One region of the Sodalis sp. RH20 genome, then DNA from elsewhere that is predicted to be linked to it. Evidence: predicted binding sites of a transcription regulator. Region 1 holds the regulator's gene; the other holds the start of a gene.
The links. Region 1 encodes Fur, which represses iron uptake genes when iron is present. Its sites were predicted from a motif close to ATAATAATGAGAACNACTATCAA; they were not measured.
Positions count from the first base shown of each region.

Region 1 (8,041 bases):
CGCTGCGCGCTGCGGCGCTGGCCTGAGCATTAAATTTCAGCATCCGGCGTAAAATATCCGAGGCGCTTTCGCCGATATGCTGCGTATGGCTGGCGATATAGCGGTAAAGGTCTTCGTCGACTTCAATTGTTTTCATCTTTATCCGGGGCTTTCTTCTCATAAATCAATCAAAAGGATTATACAAGCTAAACCTGCCCCGCGAATAGCGCTAGTATCCGGCTTCGGTAAAAAGTCGGAATTTCCCCCGAGGGCCTTCCTGGCGCCGCCGGTTTTTTTACGGCCGCGGGACGGATAACTCATGATAGGCTATCAGGCTCTGTTATCGCCATGAGGATCAGGATGAAATTACACTATCGTCTGCAACCTGCCCGGCAGCCGGGTGAAGCACTGCCGGTGATATTGCTGCACGGGCTGTTCGGTAGCCTTGATAACCTGGGCGTGCTGGCCAGGCCGCTTGGGGAACACCACGCCACCCTGCAGATTGATCTGCGCAATCACGGCTTGTCCCCCCATGACCACGATGCCGGTTATGCCGCCATGAGCCGGGACGTGATCGAATTGCTTGATGCGTTGCATATCGACGCCGGTCACCTCATCGGCCATTCCATGGGCGGCAAGGTCGCCATGACCCTCGCCGCCCAGGCGCCCGGCCGCGTTGCGCGGCTGGCGGTTATCGATATGGCGCCGGTGGCCTACCCCACCCGCCACCATGACAACGTCTTCGCCGCGCTCAGGCGCGTCGAGGCGGCGGGCGTCACACAGCGCACGGAGGCGGCGGCGCTCATGCGCCATGACGCCCTTGATGAGGAAACCATCCAGTTTTTGCTGAAATCCTTTCACCAGGGCCGGTGGCGGTTTAACGTCGAGGCGCTGTGGGATAACTATCCGGCGCTTATCGGCTGGCGGGAGTCGGCGCCCTGGCTAGGGCCGGCGCTGTTTATCCGCGGTGAAAAATCGCCTTATCTGGATGACAGTTACCGCCAGGCGATCCAACGCCAGTTCCCCCGGGCGCGGGCGCATGTGGTCGCCGGCGCCGGTCATTGGGTTCATGCGGAAAAACCCGCGGCGGTCATGCGCGCCCTGGCCCGTTTCCTGGAAGAATAGACCGGGCCGCCGCCGGGATTAGCGCCCGCGAGTTTAATATTGTCGTTTGCTACCGGGCTGGGGTAACATGGCCCGCTGTGTTTTATGGCAGCCCCGGCGTACATAAAACATAACGTTACGGGCGATGCGCGTCCGACGGCGTAGCCAGCCACGCCGCCGGCCGGGGTTTGCCCGCCTGCTTCTTGATGCACAATCCCTTCATGACCTATGGCAAAAGAACAAACGGACCGCACCACCCTGGATTTATTTATCGATGAGCGGCGCCCGGGAAGACCGAAGACGAACCCCCTGTCCCGCGATGAGCAGTTGCGCATCAACAAGCGTAACCAGCTGCGCCGGGATAAAAAGCGCGGCCTGCGCCGGGTGGAGCTGAAAATCAACGCCGAGGCGGTGGATGCGTTAAATGAGCTGGCCTACCGGCAAAACCTGTCGCGCAGCGAGCTGATCGAATTGATTTTACTGGCCGAGCTTGAACGGCAACAAGGCGCGGATCCGCATCCGGAGTAAACTTGCCGGCCCGGTAAAGCGCCATCCCGTCCAGGGCCCAAGGCCGCGAACGGGGCAAATTTGCGACAAAACCCGGCCGGCGAGTTTCTCCCCGCATTAGGGTCTGCTATGATTGCCGCAGAGCATCGCTGATTCTGTTACGGAACATATCCATAATATTTAAGAGGTTTTCAAATTCATGGCAACTGTAGGCATTTTTTTTGGCAGTGACACCGGCAATACCGAAAATATTGCCAAAATGATTCAGAAGCAACTGGGTGCGGATGTTGCCGAAGTTCATGACATTGCCAAAAGCAGTAAAGAAGACCTGGCGCGGTTCGACACCCTGCTGCTCGGCATCCCGACCTGGTATTACGGCGAAGCGCAATGTGACTGGGATGATTTTTTCCCCACCCTGGAAGAAATAGATTTCTCCGGCAAAAAAGTGGCGCTGTTCGGCTGTGGCGATCAGGAGGATTACGCCGAATATTTCTGTGACGCCATGGGCACCATTCGCGACATTATCGAGCCCAACGGCGCGACCATCGTCGGTCACTGGCCCACCGCCGGCTACCATTTCGAAGCGTCGAAAGGACTGGCGGACGACAATCACTTCATCGGCCTGGCCATTGACGAAGACCGCCAGCCCGAGCTGACCAATGAACGCGTGGACGGCTGGGTGAAGCAAATCAGCGCTGAATTGCAGCTCAGCTAAAGTCAAGCCGTGCGGGAGGGTGCCGCCGCCGCGGCGCCCGGCAAGGGAATCGGTTGCCGTCATGGCGTCGGGACGGCGCCGCCAACCTCACTGATAACTAAATCCTTTCAAATTAATAGATACAAGTTTTTAACTTTTATCCACAACGCGGTACAATAGCGCAGCGGTTCCACCCTTTTTAGCAAAATGTTGCAGAATTCGCCCCCTGAAACGGGCTATAGTTGTTAACAAGGCGCGGTTTTCATTTTGGACAGGCAGTCTTATAATGAGACGGCGTCACATTTTTCGGGCCGACCGATGTTATAGGCTAAGTTAGCCTACAATCAGATTATCAAAGTAACAGGACTAAACCCGCATGACTGACAATAATATTGCATTGAAGAAGGCCGGCCTGAAAGTCACCCTTCCCAGACTGAAGATTCTGGAAGTGTTGCAAGATCCGGAATGCCATCACGTCAGTGCGGAAGATCTGTACAAAAAACTGATCGATATGGGTGAGGAAATCGGCCTGGCCACGGTATATCGCGTGCTAAACCAATTTGACGACGCCGGTATCGTAACCCGCCACAATTTTGAAGGCGGCAAATCCGTTTTTGAACTGACGCAACAGTATCATCATGACCACCTGATCTGTCTGGACTGCGGCAAGGTTATCGAATTTCGCGACGAGTTCATCGAAGCGCGCCAGCGTGATATTGCCAAAAGGCACAATATCAAGCTGACCAACCATAGCTTATATCTGTATGGGCATTGTGAAATCGGCAACTGCCGCGAAGACGAAACGCTGCACGATCACGCCGATATGCTCAACGGCGTAAAAGAATAACCGCGGCGCGGTCCGTTTCTCCAAAGCGGCTGTTATCGCGCCGCTTTCTCACCCTGCAACGATTTTTTTTCAATGAGGCTAAACGCCGCCCGTCCCCTTCCCTGGTAACGTTTCCTTCCCGAAGCGCGTCGACAAGCGTCGTATCCGCCAATCACCGCCGTGCTCACCGCCGGCAAACTCCAGAAAACTTCACAGAAAATAAAAATAAATAAAGAATAAATAGAGGCCCTGGGACGCTATTTTGGGCTAATTTGCGTAATCCATTGAAACGACAGCGTTTTTATTGCGATTTTTTCACCGGGTAAATTATTCTGTGAATCTGATGATAAAGCTATTTTTCGCTGTCAGCAGTAAGCGACAACAAAAGATACATTTTAATTATATGATTTTATTGAATTAATATAGCCAAAAATACCTTCCTGAAATTAACCCGGATCGATGACTCGATTTTTACACAAAAAGTTAATTTATAAATTAATAAAAAACGTGAAGTTCGCAGCAGATTTTAAACTTTCGCCATGGTGATATAGTGACAGGCAATGTTAATCACCAGAGATAGTCCAGATGAATGATGCGGAACTGCAAAACGATATGCCGCGCGGCATAGGCATTGCTCCTTATATTCGTATTAAACAAGAAGGCATGACTGAAAACGAAAGCCGGATAGTGGAGTGGTTTTTATCTCCCGGCAACCTCACCGACGTCTCGGGGATCAAAGAGGTGGCCCTGAGTCTGGGCCTGTCGGAAGCCATGATTGTCAAGGTGTCGAAAATTCTCGGTTTCAGCGGCTTTCGCCAGCTGCGCAGCGCCATCGTCGAGTATTTCGATCATGCCGACCATGATATCACCGCCGAACTCTCGCCCACCGACAGCCCGGAGGATGTGGTCAACAAAGTGTTTAACCTGACCGTACGCACCATTGTCGAAGGCCAGGCGATAGTCGACGCCAACGTCATCCAGCAGGCGGCCCAATGCTTTTTTGCCGGCCATCAGCGCGAGCTGTACGGCGTCGGCGGCTCTAATTCCATTTGCGCGGACGTGCAGCATAAATTCCTGAAAATCGGCTTGCGTTGCAATGCCTACCTGGACGCGCATTTGATGATGATGTCGGCCTCCCTGTTGCAACCGGGCGATGTGGCGTTGGTGGTATCCCATTCGGGCCGCACCAGCGATCTGAAACGGGTGGTGTCGATTGCCAAGGATAATGGGGCCAAGATCATTTGTATTACCCATAGCAGCAATTCCCCCATAGCCCAGCTGGCTGATTTTAATATTTGTTCACCGGCGCCGGAAACGCCGTTATTAGGCAGAAACGCTTCGGCCCGTATTTTGCAGCTTACGCTGCTGGATGCGTTTTATGTCTCGGTAGCGCGGCAGGATATCGAGCTGGCGAATAAAAACCTGGAAAAAACGAGTTCCATTACCAAGTACCTGAAGCGTGATTATAAATAATTCTCTTTTGGAGATAGAATAATGAATAAATTTCTTAAATTGGCCGGTGGCGCCGCCTGTGGACTGATGTTGTCCACCGTGGTCCACGCGGCAGCCGATTACGCCGTTGTTCTTAAAACATTATCCAACCCTTTCTGGGTAGAGATGAAACAAGGCATTGAGAAAAAGGCCCAGGATCTCGGCGTGACGGTGGATATATTCGCGTCACCGTCGGAAGGCGACTTCCAATCGCAATTACAATTATTCGAGGATTTAACCAATAAGAATTATAAAGGCATCGCCTTTGCGCCTTTATCGGCGGTGAATCTGGTGATTCCCGTCGCCAAGGCTTATCAGAAAGGGATTCACCTGGTTAACCTCGACGAAAAAATCGATTTAGCCAGCCTGGCCAAGGCCAAGGGCAACGTCGAAGCCTTTATCACCACCGATAATGTCGCGGTCGGCGCGAAAGGCGCCAAATTTATTATCGATAGCTTGGGCGCCCAGGGCGGCGAAGTGGCCATTATCGAAGGCAAGGCCGGCAACGCCTCGGGCGAGGCGCGGCGCAACGGCGCGACCGCGGAGTTCAAGGCCAACAGCCATATCAAGCTGGTGGCCAGCCAGCCGGCGGATTGGGATCGCATCAAGGCCCTGGACGTGGCGACCAATGTGCTGCAACGTCATCCCCAGTTGAAGGCCTTCTATTGCGCCAACGATACCATGGCGATGGGCGTGGCGCAGGCGGTGGCCAACGCGGGACAGACCGGCAAGATCCTGGTGGTCGGCACCGACGGTATTCCCGAGGCGCGCAAGATGGTCGCCCAGGGCATGATGACCGCCACCGTGGCCCAGAATCCGGCGGAAATCGGCGCCAACGGCCTGGCCATCCTGGTGAATACGGTGAAAGCGGGCAAGCTGATTGCGCTTGATGCCCAGCCGAAAATTGAAACCGTCGATTCTATATTAGTCACCAAATAGTCCAGGTGCCGCAAGACCGCCTATTCCCGCCGTCTTGTCATTAATCCGGAGAGTAATATGAGCACTCCATATATTAAAATGGAGGGGATCGCCAAATCCTTTGGTCCCGTCCAGGCGTTGCAATCAGTTGACCTGGAAATATACCCTAATGAGATACATGCTTTATTAGGTGAAAACGGCGCCGGCAAATCAACCTTGATGAAAATACTTTCCGGTATTTACGAACCGACTGCGGGGAAAATAATAATTAATAATGTTGAGTACGCGAAGCTTGATCATAAAGTCGCTGCCAGATTGGGCATTGGAATAATTTACCAGGAATTAAGCGTTATCGATGAATTAACCGTGTTGGAGAATTTATTTATCGGTCGTCTGCCGGTAAAAAAAGTGTTCGGCGTAAACGTGGTGGACTGGCACGACATGCGTACCAAAGCGGCTATTATGCTGCTGCGCGTGGGGCTGAAAATACGGCTTGACGAGAAGGTCGGCAACCTGTCCATCAGCCAAAAGCAAATGCTGGAAATCGCCAAGACCCTGATGCTGGACGCCAGGGTGATCATCATGGACGAGCCGACCTCTTCCCTGACCTATAACGAAGTGGATTACCTGTTCCTGATCATGAACCAGCTGCGCCAGGACGGCACGGCGATTGTCTATATTTCGCATAAGCTTAACGAAATACGCCGCATCTGCAACCGCTATACGGTGCTAAAGGACGGCAGCAGCGTCGCGTCCGGGCAGATGGGACAGGTGACCAACGATGATATTGTCCGGCTGATGGTCGGACGCGAGCTGCAAAACCGCTTTCGCTCCCTTAAGGAGAAGGTTGGCGGCGACACGGGGGACGCCGATATCATCTTTGCGGTGGAGAATATCACCAGCCGGGATAAACGCCGGGTCAAGCACGTCTCCTTCCAGGTAAAAAAGGGCGAAATCATGGGCTTTGCCGGACTGGTGGGGTCGGGACGCACCGAATTCATGAACTGCATCTTCGGCGTGGAACCGAAAAGCAGCGGCAAGGTGATGCTGCATAACGTCGATATCACGCCCTCTTCGCCGCTGGACGCCCTGAAGAAGGGCATGGGATATATCACCGAAAGTCGGCGTGAAAACGGCTTTTTTGATAATTTTTCCATTGCGCAGAATATCGCCATCAGCAAAAGCCTTAAGGATGGCGGCTATAAAGGTGCTCTGGGATTATTTAATCCGGATAAGGAAAGGCAGCTGGCGGAAACGCAGCGGCGGCTGCTATCGCTGAAATGCAGTTCGGTGGACCAAAATATCACTGAGTTATCCGGCGGCAACCAACAAAAGGTATTGATATCAAAATGGCTCTGCTGCGAGCCGGAGGTTATTATTTTTGACGAACCTACCCGCGGCATTGATGTCGGGGCCAAGGCGGAAATTTATAAGGTGATGCGCACATTGGCCGCCACGGGAAAAACCATATTGATGGTGTCATCCGAACTGCCGGAAATCATTACCGTATGCGACCGTATCGCAATATTTTGCGAAGGGACATTAGCCCATATTCTTGACAATAATGAGAGTATCGGGGAAGAAGATATTATGACGTGGGCTCTGCCACAAAGCTGAGGGAAATAAAAATGGAGAAGGCCACCTTTAACTTCCAAAAATTCTGGGATCAGTACGGCACGTTTTTTATCCTGGCGATTATTGTTGCCATATTCGGCTCTATATCCAGTGAATATTTTCTGAAAACCAACAATATTACCCAGATCCTGGTACAGAGTTCGGTAACGGTCTTGATCGGCATGGGCGAGTTTTTCGCCATCCTGGTGGCGGGCATCGACCTGTCGGTGGGGGCTATCCTGGCCTTGTCGGGCATGGTGACCGCCAAGCTGATGCTGGCGGGTCTTGACCCGGTCTCCGCCGCGCTGATTGGCGGGGTGGTGGTCGGCGGGCTATTGGGCGCCATCAACGGTTGCCTGGTTAACTGGACCGGCCTGCATCCCTTTATTATTACCCTCGGCACCAACGCTATTTTTCGCGGCATCACCCTGGTCATTTCCGATGCCAACTCGGTGTACGGCTTCTCATTCGGCTTTGTTAACTTCTTTGCCGGCAGCGTGCTGGGTATTCCGGTACCGGTGATTTTTGCTTTGATCATTGCGGTTATCCTGTGGTTTATTACCGCGCGCACCCGGCTTGGCAGAAATATTTACGCCCTGGGCGGCAACAAAAATTCGGCATTTTTTTCCGGTATCGACGTTAAATTCCATATGCTGGTAGTGTTTATTATTTCCGGCATCTGCGCCGGGCTCGCCGGCGTGGTATCCACCGCGCGCTTGGGCGCGGCCGAGCCTTTGGCCGGCATTGGCTTTGAGACCTATGCCATCGCCAGCGCCATTATCGGCGGCACCAGTTTTTTTGGCGGCAAGGGACGAATATTCTCGGTGGTAATTGGTGGTTTAATTATTGGCACGATTAACAATGGCCTTAATATTCTTCAGGTGCAAACGTATTACCAATTAGTTGTC
Region 1 is NZ_CP178733.1:3,218,306-3,226,346, forward strand. It holds gene seqA (replication initiation negative regulator SeqA) at 1-136, opposite strand, end outside; gene ACL2XM_RS14875 (alpha/beta fold hydrolase) at 340-1,104, shown strand; gene ybfE (LexA regulated protein) at 1,312-1,611, shown strand; gene fldA (flavodoxin FldA) at 1,790-2,305, shown strand; gene fur (ferric iron uptake transcriptional regulator) at 2,661-3,131, shown strand; gene alsR (transcriptional repressor AlsR) at 3,696-4,583, shown strand; gene alsB (D-allose transporter substrate-binding protein) at 4,605-5,540, shown strand; gene alsA (D-allose ABC transporter ATP-binding protein AlsA) at 5,598-7,136, shown strand; gene alsC (D-allose ABC transporter permease) at 7,148-8,041, shown strand, end outside.

Region 2 (8,041 bases), 900 kb from region 1:
ATCTTGTGCCCCGGATTAGCAGGGTCGTCCAGCAGGATGGCGTCAATGGGCGTCGCGTTGACCTGGCCGCTGGCCATGGCACGGGTGGCCGGTTCATTGAGGGGATACTGCATCAGGGTGCTCATATTCAGCGCAAACAGCGAGCCGTCCGGGCGGCAGAGCAATTGCACCTCTTCTTTGGTAAAGGCCCATTGCTTGCCGAACTGAAACTTGCTGACGGTGATAATTTGCGCCGCGCTGACCGCCTGGGCGGTAAAGGCTAACAGCAATAACGCGATACTCCGGGTTTTCATGTTTTATCCTACTATTGGACCTGACGCCTGGGCGGCGCCAGGATGTGATCAGGGTTCAAGCGTGGCGAAAATACTCACCAAAATCAGTACCAGATTACCAAGAATCATCTCCGCAAGCGTCAGCAAGGTCAAGATACGAATAGCCGCGGGATGGTGGCGCGCCATGGCGGGAACCACGGCATAACGATTGGTTACCGCCAGGATCACCATCACCGCCACCACGGCTATTTTTATCAGCAGCAGCCGCTGGTACGGCGCCGACCCATCGAGCGGCCAATGGCCCAGAACCAGCGCGGTATTGACGATACCGGTGAAAATGACCAGCGCCACCGCAGCATGTCCGCTGCGCGAAAAACGAATCAGCGCGCGCAGCGCGTCCGGACGCGCCGTCTCGCGTAGCAGCGGCAGACAAAACAGCAGCGGCAGCAGCCCGCCCAGCCACCAGGCGGCGGAAAACAGATGCGCCATTTGATTGAGCCGCTGCATGACGCCGCGCAGTCCCTCGCTCATCGCCGTGTGGCCCACCAGCGCCAGGCTTGCCAGCAGGCCGGCCATGGCGGCGAGCAATGCCCGCTGCCTGATGGCGGTCATCGGCCCATGGCCCGCGGCCAACACCGCCGCCAGCGCGATAGCCATATGCCACAGCCAGACAGTGCCGAAGGCAGTGCCGAGCACCGCCGCCCAGATGGCGGGGGAAAGGGTTTGCGTCCAGCCGTCCCCCATTTGCCCGGCTTGCAACCCCAGCAGGACAACCGCCGACGCCAGGGCGACCCAGGCCAGAACGCGCAAGGGCGCGCCCAGGGATGCGCGCAGGCCGGCGCGCAGTGCGGGCGGCGCCAGGTACTCGCAAAACAGGGCGGTACCGAACGCCTGCATCACCGCCGCGATATGGAGATAGCGGCAGGCGGAATAGCACTCCGCCAGGCTTAGCATCTATTTAACGCTGAATTGATAATTGCCTTGGGTTTTATGACTGTCCACCGATACCACATGCCATTGCACTTGATACTCGCCGGCGGCCAGGGGCTTTTCAATGGGCACGATGACCTGCTTAGGGTTGGCGGGGTCGACCTTGATGGCGCCGGTGGGGATGACGGTGTTGCCGGGGCCGGTTAGCGTCAGGCCGCTGAAGCCAGGCTCGATGCCCTCGCTGAAGGTGAGCGTTAACGCCTGCGGCGCGGCGGTCATGGTGGCGTTGGCCGCCGGATATTGCGTTTTCAGGTGCGCATGCGCCTGGGCCTGTTGCGATCCCAACAAAGTCAGGGCAGTGACTAACAGCGTCAACAGGGGCGCGGTAAAAGGTTGGCTTGACATCGATGTCGTTTCCTAAGACTGAACGGGTATCCTGTCGGTTAAACCGACGCTTGGCGGTCCACCGCGGGAGCATTGCCGGTTATTCGTTTATTCTTGGGAAACAAAAAACCCGGCGCTGCTACCGGTTTGCCTGGACGCAAACTGATGATAACGGCAGCCGGGGCTGAAGTCGAGCAAACCACTGTCCGCGCGGGGATTTACATCGGCGCGGCCGTATTGTCGCCACCGTTCATTTTTTTCAAATCCTGATCGATAAAGAACAGTCCGCTGTTATTGGTATCCACCAGCGCCAGCTTGTCGAGGATGGATTTAAACAATTTTTCTTCTTCGTGCTGTTCGGAGACGTACCACTGCAGGAAGTTAAACGTCGAATAGTCCTGGGAGATCATCGCCGCATGGACCAGTTCGTTGATTTTCACCGTGATCATCTGCTCATGTTCATAGGTGCGCTTAAACAGCTCGGCCAATGAGGTAAAACCGGTTGGCGGCGCCTCGATTGCGCCCAGCACCGGCATGGTGCCGGTATCGTTGAGATAGTCGAACAGGCGGCGCATATGGTCCATCTCTTCCAGAGATTGGGTCTTGAGAAAGGCCGATGCGCCTTCGTAGCCCTTATCACTGCACCAGGCGCTCATTTGCAGATAAAGATTGGCGGAAAAAAATTCCAGATTGAGTTGCTCGTTAAGCTTTATTGCCATTTCTTGTTTTAGCATGGGCAGGCTTCCTTATGATGATTACGCCAATACGAATATAAACATTATGCCCAAATGCTAACAAAAATTACACTATAATTTAACCAATGAGTAATTTAATATTTTTTATGTATTAAATTCATAAGGTTATTTATTTTTATAATGAGATTTTTTCTATAAAATCATTATTTATTAATGGTAGTGATAGGTATTCTTATTTGTATTATGAATACGCCAGGCCATTATTTCGGACAATGATAGCCATATTATTGCGTCGGCTGTTAATACAAACGATTATTATTTGTATCGCTGTCCCGCCGACCCTTGCGTTTTGCCGCGCAGTACCTTATTTTTAGCAGCATTGACCTTACAAGCGGCAGGAGGCGGTATGCAATATAATCTGGCCACACTGGGCAGCGAGGCGATGGACAAGATCAATGTCGATCTGGCCGCGTCCGGCGTGGCGTTCAAGGAGCGGTACAATATGCCGGTGGTCGCCGAGCATGTGGAACGGGAACAGCCGGAGCCTTTGCGCGCTTATTTTCGCGAACGGGTGGCCTTTTATCGCCAGGCGTCGCTGAATTTTTCCCGTTTGCCATATGAGCCACGAAAATAATTCGCCAATGGCCTATACTGGACTGGCAATGCCCCGGCACGTACCTGAACCAACGGCCGGAAGGCAAGCAGGCGCCGCGCGCCACGCCCGCGCTGCATGGCTTGCCGGCCCGCGCGGCGCTGTCCGCCGTGCGGCAAAATAGCACAAAATGACTTGATTATCAGTGCCAACAGGCAGTTAATCATTTCTACATTTCCGGTTCTTTTACAGAGAGGTAAATATGAGTAAGGGAATGGATCGTAAGAAAGACACCAAAAAGAAACCGCTGAAATCGCCGGAAGAAAAACGCGCCGACAAGCGTAACAGAAAGACCCAGCCTGATATCGTGTAAGGCTAACCCATATTAAACCCGCATCTGATGCGGGTTTTTTGTCGGCGCTATTCAGGGCATAATGGCTTTTTTATTTAGCCTTGGACAGGTAACGTCATGTCTTTTCGTGTTATCGATACCGAAACCTGCGGACTGGACGGCGGCGTCGTGGAAGTCGCCTCGGTGGACGTTGTTGACGGCCGGTTATGCAATGCCATGAGCGATCTGGTCAACCCCGACCGGCCCATCGGCTACGAGGCCATGGCCATCCACCATATCACCGAAGCCATGGTCGAGGATAAGCCGCGTATCGCCAAGGTGATTGGCCGCTATCACGGCAGCCCGTATTACGTGGCGCATAACGCCGCATTCGACCAGCGCATGTTGCCGGAAATGCATGGTCAATGGATCTGCACGGTCAAGCTTGCGCGCAAGCTCTATCCGGGTTTGAAATACAGCAACCAGTACCTGCGCTATGCGCTGGGTCTCGAGGTCGCCGTGCCGGAGGGTCTCTATCCCCATCGCGCCCTGTATGATTGTTACGTCACCGCGGCCCTGCTGGTGAAAATCATCGGGGATTCCGGCTGGAGCGCCGAGCAAATGGCGGCCTTAAGCAATGAAACCACCCTGCTTACGACGTTAAAATTCGGCAAATACCGGGGCCAGCCGATGGAACGGATCGCGCGCGAGGACCCCGGCTATTTGAAATGGATGCTCAACAACCTCAAGGACCTGTCGGCGGATATGCGTTACAGCATTAACCATTACCTGAAGCAGTCCTCAGACGCAGCGCATCAATAAATGAAATGCGCCGCCTGAGAGGCTTTCGCCGCCGTTTTATGCCGCCGGCGGCGCCTTGTCCGTCAGGGACAGGATAAAGGTATACTCCATGGCAATACCTTCGTAGCCTTTGAAACGCCCGGATTTGCCGCCGTGGCCGGAGTCCATGTCGGTACACAGCAGCAGCAGATTGTCGTTGGTCTTCACCGCCCGGAGTTTCGCCACCCATTTGGCCGGCTCCCAATACTGCACCTGGGAGTCATGTAAACCGGTGGTGACCAGCAGATGCGGGTAAGGCTGGGCGCTGACCCGATCATACGGACTGTAGCGCTTGATATAGTCGTAGTATTCTTTTTCCTGCGGATTGCCCCACTCGTCATATTCTCCGGTGGTCAGCGGTATGCTGTCATCAAGCATGGTGGTCACGACATCCACGAAGGGCACCTGGGCCACCACGCCTTTAAACAGATCCGGCGCCATATTGATCACCGCGCCCATCAGCAGGCCACCGGCGCTGCCGCCCATGGCAAAGGCTTGTTTTTCGTCCCCATAGCCGTTAGCCAGCAGATGCCGGCTGACGTCGATAAAGTCGTTAAAGGTGTTGAGCTTGTTGAAGAGCTTGCCGTCTTCATACCACTGCTGGCCTAATTCACCGCCGCCGCGGATATGCGCCAGGGCGAAGACGAATCCGCGGTCAAGCAGGCTCAGCCGGCTGGCGCTGAAATCGGGATCCATGCTGCTGCCGTAGGAACCATAGCCGTAGACCAGCAGCGGATTTTGCCCGCGCTGGAACAGATCCTTGCGATAGACCAGCGACACCGGCACCTCGACGCCGTCGCGGGCGGGAACCCATAGCCGCTCGCTGCGGTAGTGCTCGGCGTCGAAATTTTTCACCTGCGACTGTTTCAGCAGCCTGCGCTCCCCGGTATCCATATTCAGCTCAAACAGCGTGGTCGGCGTGGTCATGGAGGAATAACCATAGCGCAGCCACGCGCTGTGCGGATCGGGATTGTAGGCCAGCCAGGTAACATAGGTGGGGTCGTCAAAGGCGATGCCCTTCTCCTCCCCGGTCTGCCAATGCATCTGCCGCAAGCTGGTCAGGCCCTGGTGACGTTCCTCCACCACCAGCCAATCGCTGAATAAGGTAAAGTTTTCCAATACCACATCGTCCCTGGCCGGGATCACCGTTTGCCACAATTTCTCATCTCCCGTTTCGCAGCGGTAAAGGGCAAAATTCTTGCCTTCGCGGTTGGAGCGGACGTAAAAATGGCCCTGGAAGTGATCCAGCGAATACTCATGGTCATGGCGGCGGGTCAGGAATACCTGCGGGCTGGCCTGGGGATCGTCGGCGTCCAGCAGCAGGATCTCGCCCGATGTAGTGCTGCCCAGCGCAATAATAATATAACGTTCCGACGTGGTTTTATGCACGCTGACATAAAATGTGTCGTCTTTTTCCTCATACACCAGCTCATCCTGCGCCGGCGAGGTGCCGACCCGGTGACGGTAGACCTGGTAGGGCAGCAGCGTTTTTTTATGCTTGCGCACGTAGTAGAGGATCTGTGAATCGCTGGTCCATTCAAAACCCGACGAGGCATCCTCGAGCACTTCCGGATACCACGAATCGCGGGCCAGGTTCTTGAAACGAATACCGTACAGGCGCCGTGACAGAAAATCCTCCGCCGCCGCCATGATGGCGTTATCCGGACTGATCTCAAGCGACCCCATGGTATAGAACTCGCTTTGCGCCGCGCGCTTGTTGCCGTCAAGCAGGATCTCCCATTCGGCCGTTTCGGGCAGATCGGCGCGCTGGCGGGTATAGATGGCGTACTCATTGCCTTGCTCATAGCGGCTCTGGTAACGATAACCGCGCCGGACGTAGGGTACCGAGCGATCCTGCGGCGGTATGCGCTCCACCATTTCGGTAAATAAGCGGTGGCGCAACTCCTCATGGCCCTCCATCATGGCTTGGCCATAGGTATTCTCTTGGGCCAGGTAGTCCAGCACGGCCGGGTCTTCACGTTTGTCGTCGCGCAGCCAGTAATAATCATCGACGCGTGTCTCACCATGCACGGTCAGGTTATGCGGTCTTTTTTCAGCTATTGGGGGAAATCTCATACGCACCCTTCCTTATTTCTCATAAGAAACAGAGTGGCACGAATATGCCGGGTTGCCAAGCGCAGCCGATTTTATCGCCTGCGCCGGCAACGGGGGGTCAGCGTGGCGGGACGGCGGTTATCTGGGCTTTAAGCTGTTGTTCGAGGCCGGTTTTTACGTCATCAGGAATTTTCAGCGCCAGCGCCAGCGCATCCATATAGCTTCTTTCCATAAAATGATCGACGTCGACCACCGCGCAGCTGAGGTAATAGATCTCCAGGGCCTCGTCCTCGCTGTGAATATCCTGCGCCAGGCGCGCCGGGTCCAGCGGCTGGGCGATGGCGTCCTGGACCAGATGCTCCACATCCTCGCCCAGTCCCAACTGCTGCAGGTTGTCCCGAATGGCCCGTTGCTCATGGTCGTCGATGTGGCCGTCGGCCTTGGCGGCAAAGACCAGGGCCGTCACCAGCCGCTGCGTGCGACGGTCAATGGGCGTGGGAGGCTGGGTAAACTGCGCATCGTGCTGATGGGTTTCGCGCACGCGTTTTTTATATTGGTCCCACAGCACCGCGCCTATCGCGGCGCCGCCGCCGATAAATAGGGCGTTCTTGCCCACCGCGCCCATCATCTTGCGTGACGATTTATTGGCCACCAGCAGGCCGGCCAGCCCGCCAAGCGCTCCGGGCGCCAGCAGGCCCGCCAGGTTGCCGCCCTGATCCCCCGGCCCGCCCTTTTGCTGGACCAGGGTCTGGATTTTCTGCAGCCACTGATTCATTGCCGTTCCCCTTTAGGTGGTGTATGCCGGACGGTGCCCGGCGCCACATGTCCTAACCTAGCGGATATTGTGTCAAGTTGTTAAAAGGGTTTGCAAAGATAGCGTGGCCGCCGATGTCCGGACGCGCATTTCACGCCGCGCGTCCGGCAGGGAGTGTTATTGCTGGAGGGAATAACTTATTTCACCTTTTTCACAATCAAGGTTCACAGCATAGGCGCGATCGGCGGTTTGCCCGCGAATTTTCAGCGGCGCCTGCCAGTTGTCGCCGTTGCCGGTGATATCCTCGGGGTTGACCTGGGCGACAATGGTATCGCCGCCCAGGGCCTTTTTATCGTCGTCGGTGTGGGGAAAGCGATTCTGGGTGTAGTCCTGTTTAATCAGCTCCGCCACCTGGGGGGCGTTGAGATCGGGACAGGCCGCAACCTTATACGTCTTCCCGGGCTGGCTTTTTTTGGCCGGTTCCTTCGCCGTCGGCGTTTTATTATCGGCGGCGGCCGGCGCGGCTTCCGCCTTGGCCTTCTCCGCCGGGGCCTTTTTAGCCGGCGCCGGTTTATCGGCGGCCGGGGGCTCCTCCGGCTGTTTTTTAACCGGGGCGGCGGCCGGCGGCGTTGCCGGGGCCGGCGCGGCGTCATTAGCCGGCGGTGTCTGTGCCGGAGCGGCGTTATTCGCCGGCGCCGGGGCGGCGGTGCCCGGTTGCGTATTCTGCGTTTGTCCGGCGGGCTGCTGAGTGGTGGACGCGCCTTCCGTGGACGTTTGCGAGGCGGCGGCCTGCCCAGCCGCCTGCGGTGTTTGATCTTCCGCGGCCGCGAGTGACGGCAGCAACATGCCGATGACGATGACGCCTAACAGGCCGATTCCCGTTTTATGCATAAAACCTCCACTTGTTCTGATTATCCGTTCTCAAGGTATTGAATGATAATAGCCGGTTAAAATTACGTTGAGAACGGGAATTATACGAACTATAACAAAAGCCGGGCGTTTTTGGCGGCGTCCAGGCCGATTCCCACGTCCTGCACTCCCCTCTTCGTACCGGCGCTGCTGCACGCGCAATCGTTTTCGTTTATACTGCGCGCAATTTTTATCAGGTCAGGGGAAAGCGGATGTTAATCATAGGCACGGCGTTACGTCCCGGCGCCACGCGGGTCATGCTGCTGGGCAGCGGTGAAC
Region 2 is NZ_CP178733.1:2,313,896-2,321,936, forward strand. It holds gene ACL2XM_RS10675 (YebY family protein) at 1-293, opposite strand, end outside; gene copD (copper homeostasis membrane protein CopD) at 342-1,226, opposite strand; gene yobA (CopC domain-containing protein YobA) at 1,227-1,607, opposite strand; gene ftnA (non-heme ferritin) at 1,805-2,320, opposite strand; gene ACL2XM_RS10695 (DNA polymerase III subunit theta) at 2,688-2,915, shown strand; gene exoX (exodeoxyribonuclease X) at 3,343-4,026, shown strand; gene ACL2XM_RS10705 (S9 family peptidase) at 4,063-6,120, opposite strand; gene ACL2XM_RS10710 (tellurite resistance TerB family protein) at 6,218-6,874, opposite strand; gene ACL2XM_RS10715 (YebF family protein) at 7,031-7,744, opposite strand; gene purT (formate-dependent phosphoribosylglycinamide formyltransferase) at 7,975-8,041, shown strand, end outside.
Region 2: a site for Fur is predicted at 2,501-2,523, ahead of ftnA (non-heme ferritin). Genes of this name have one in related genera too.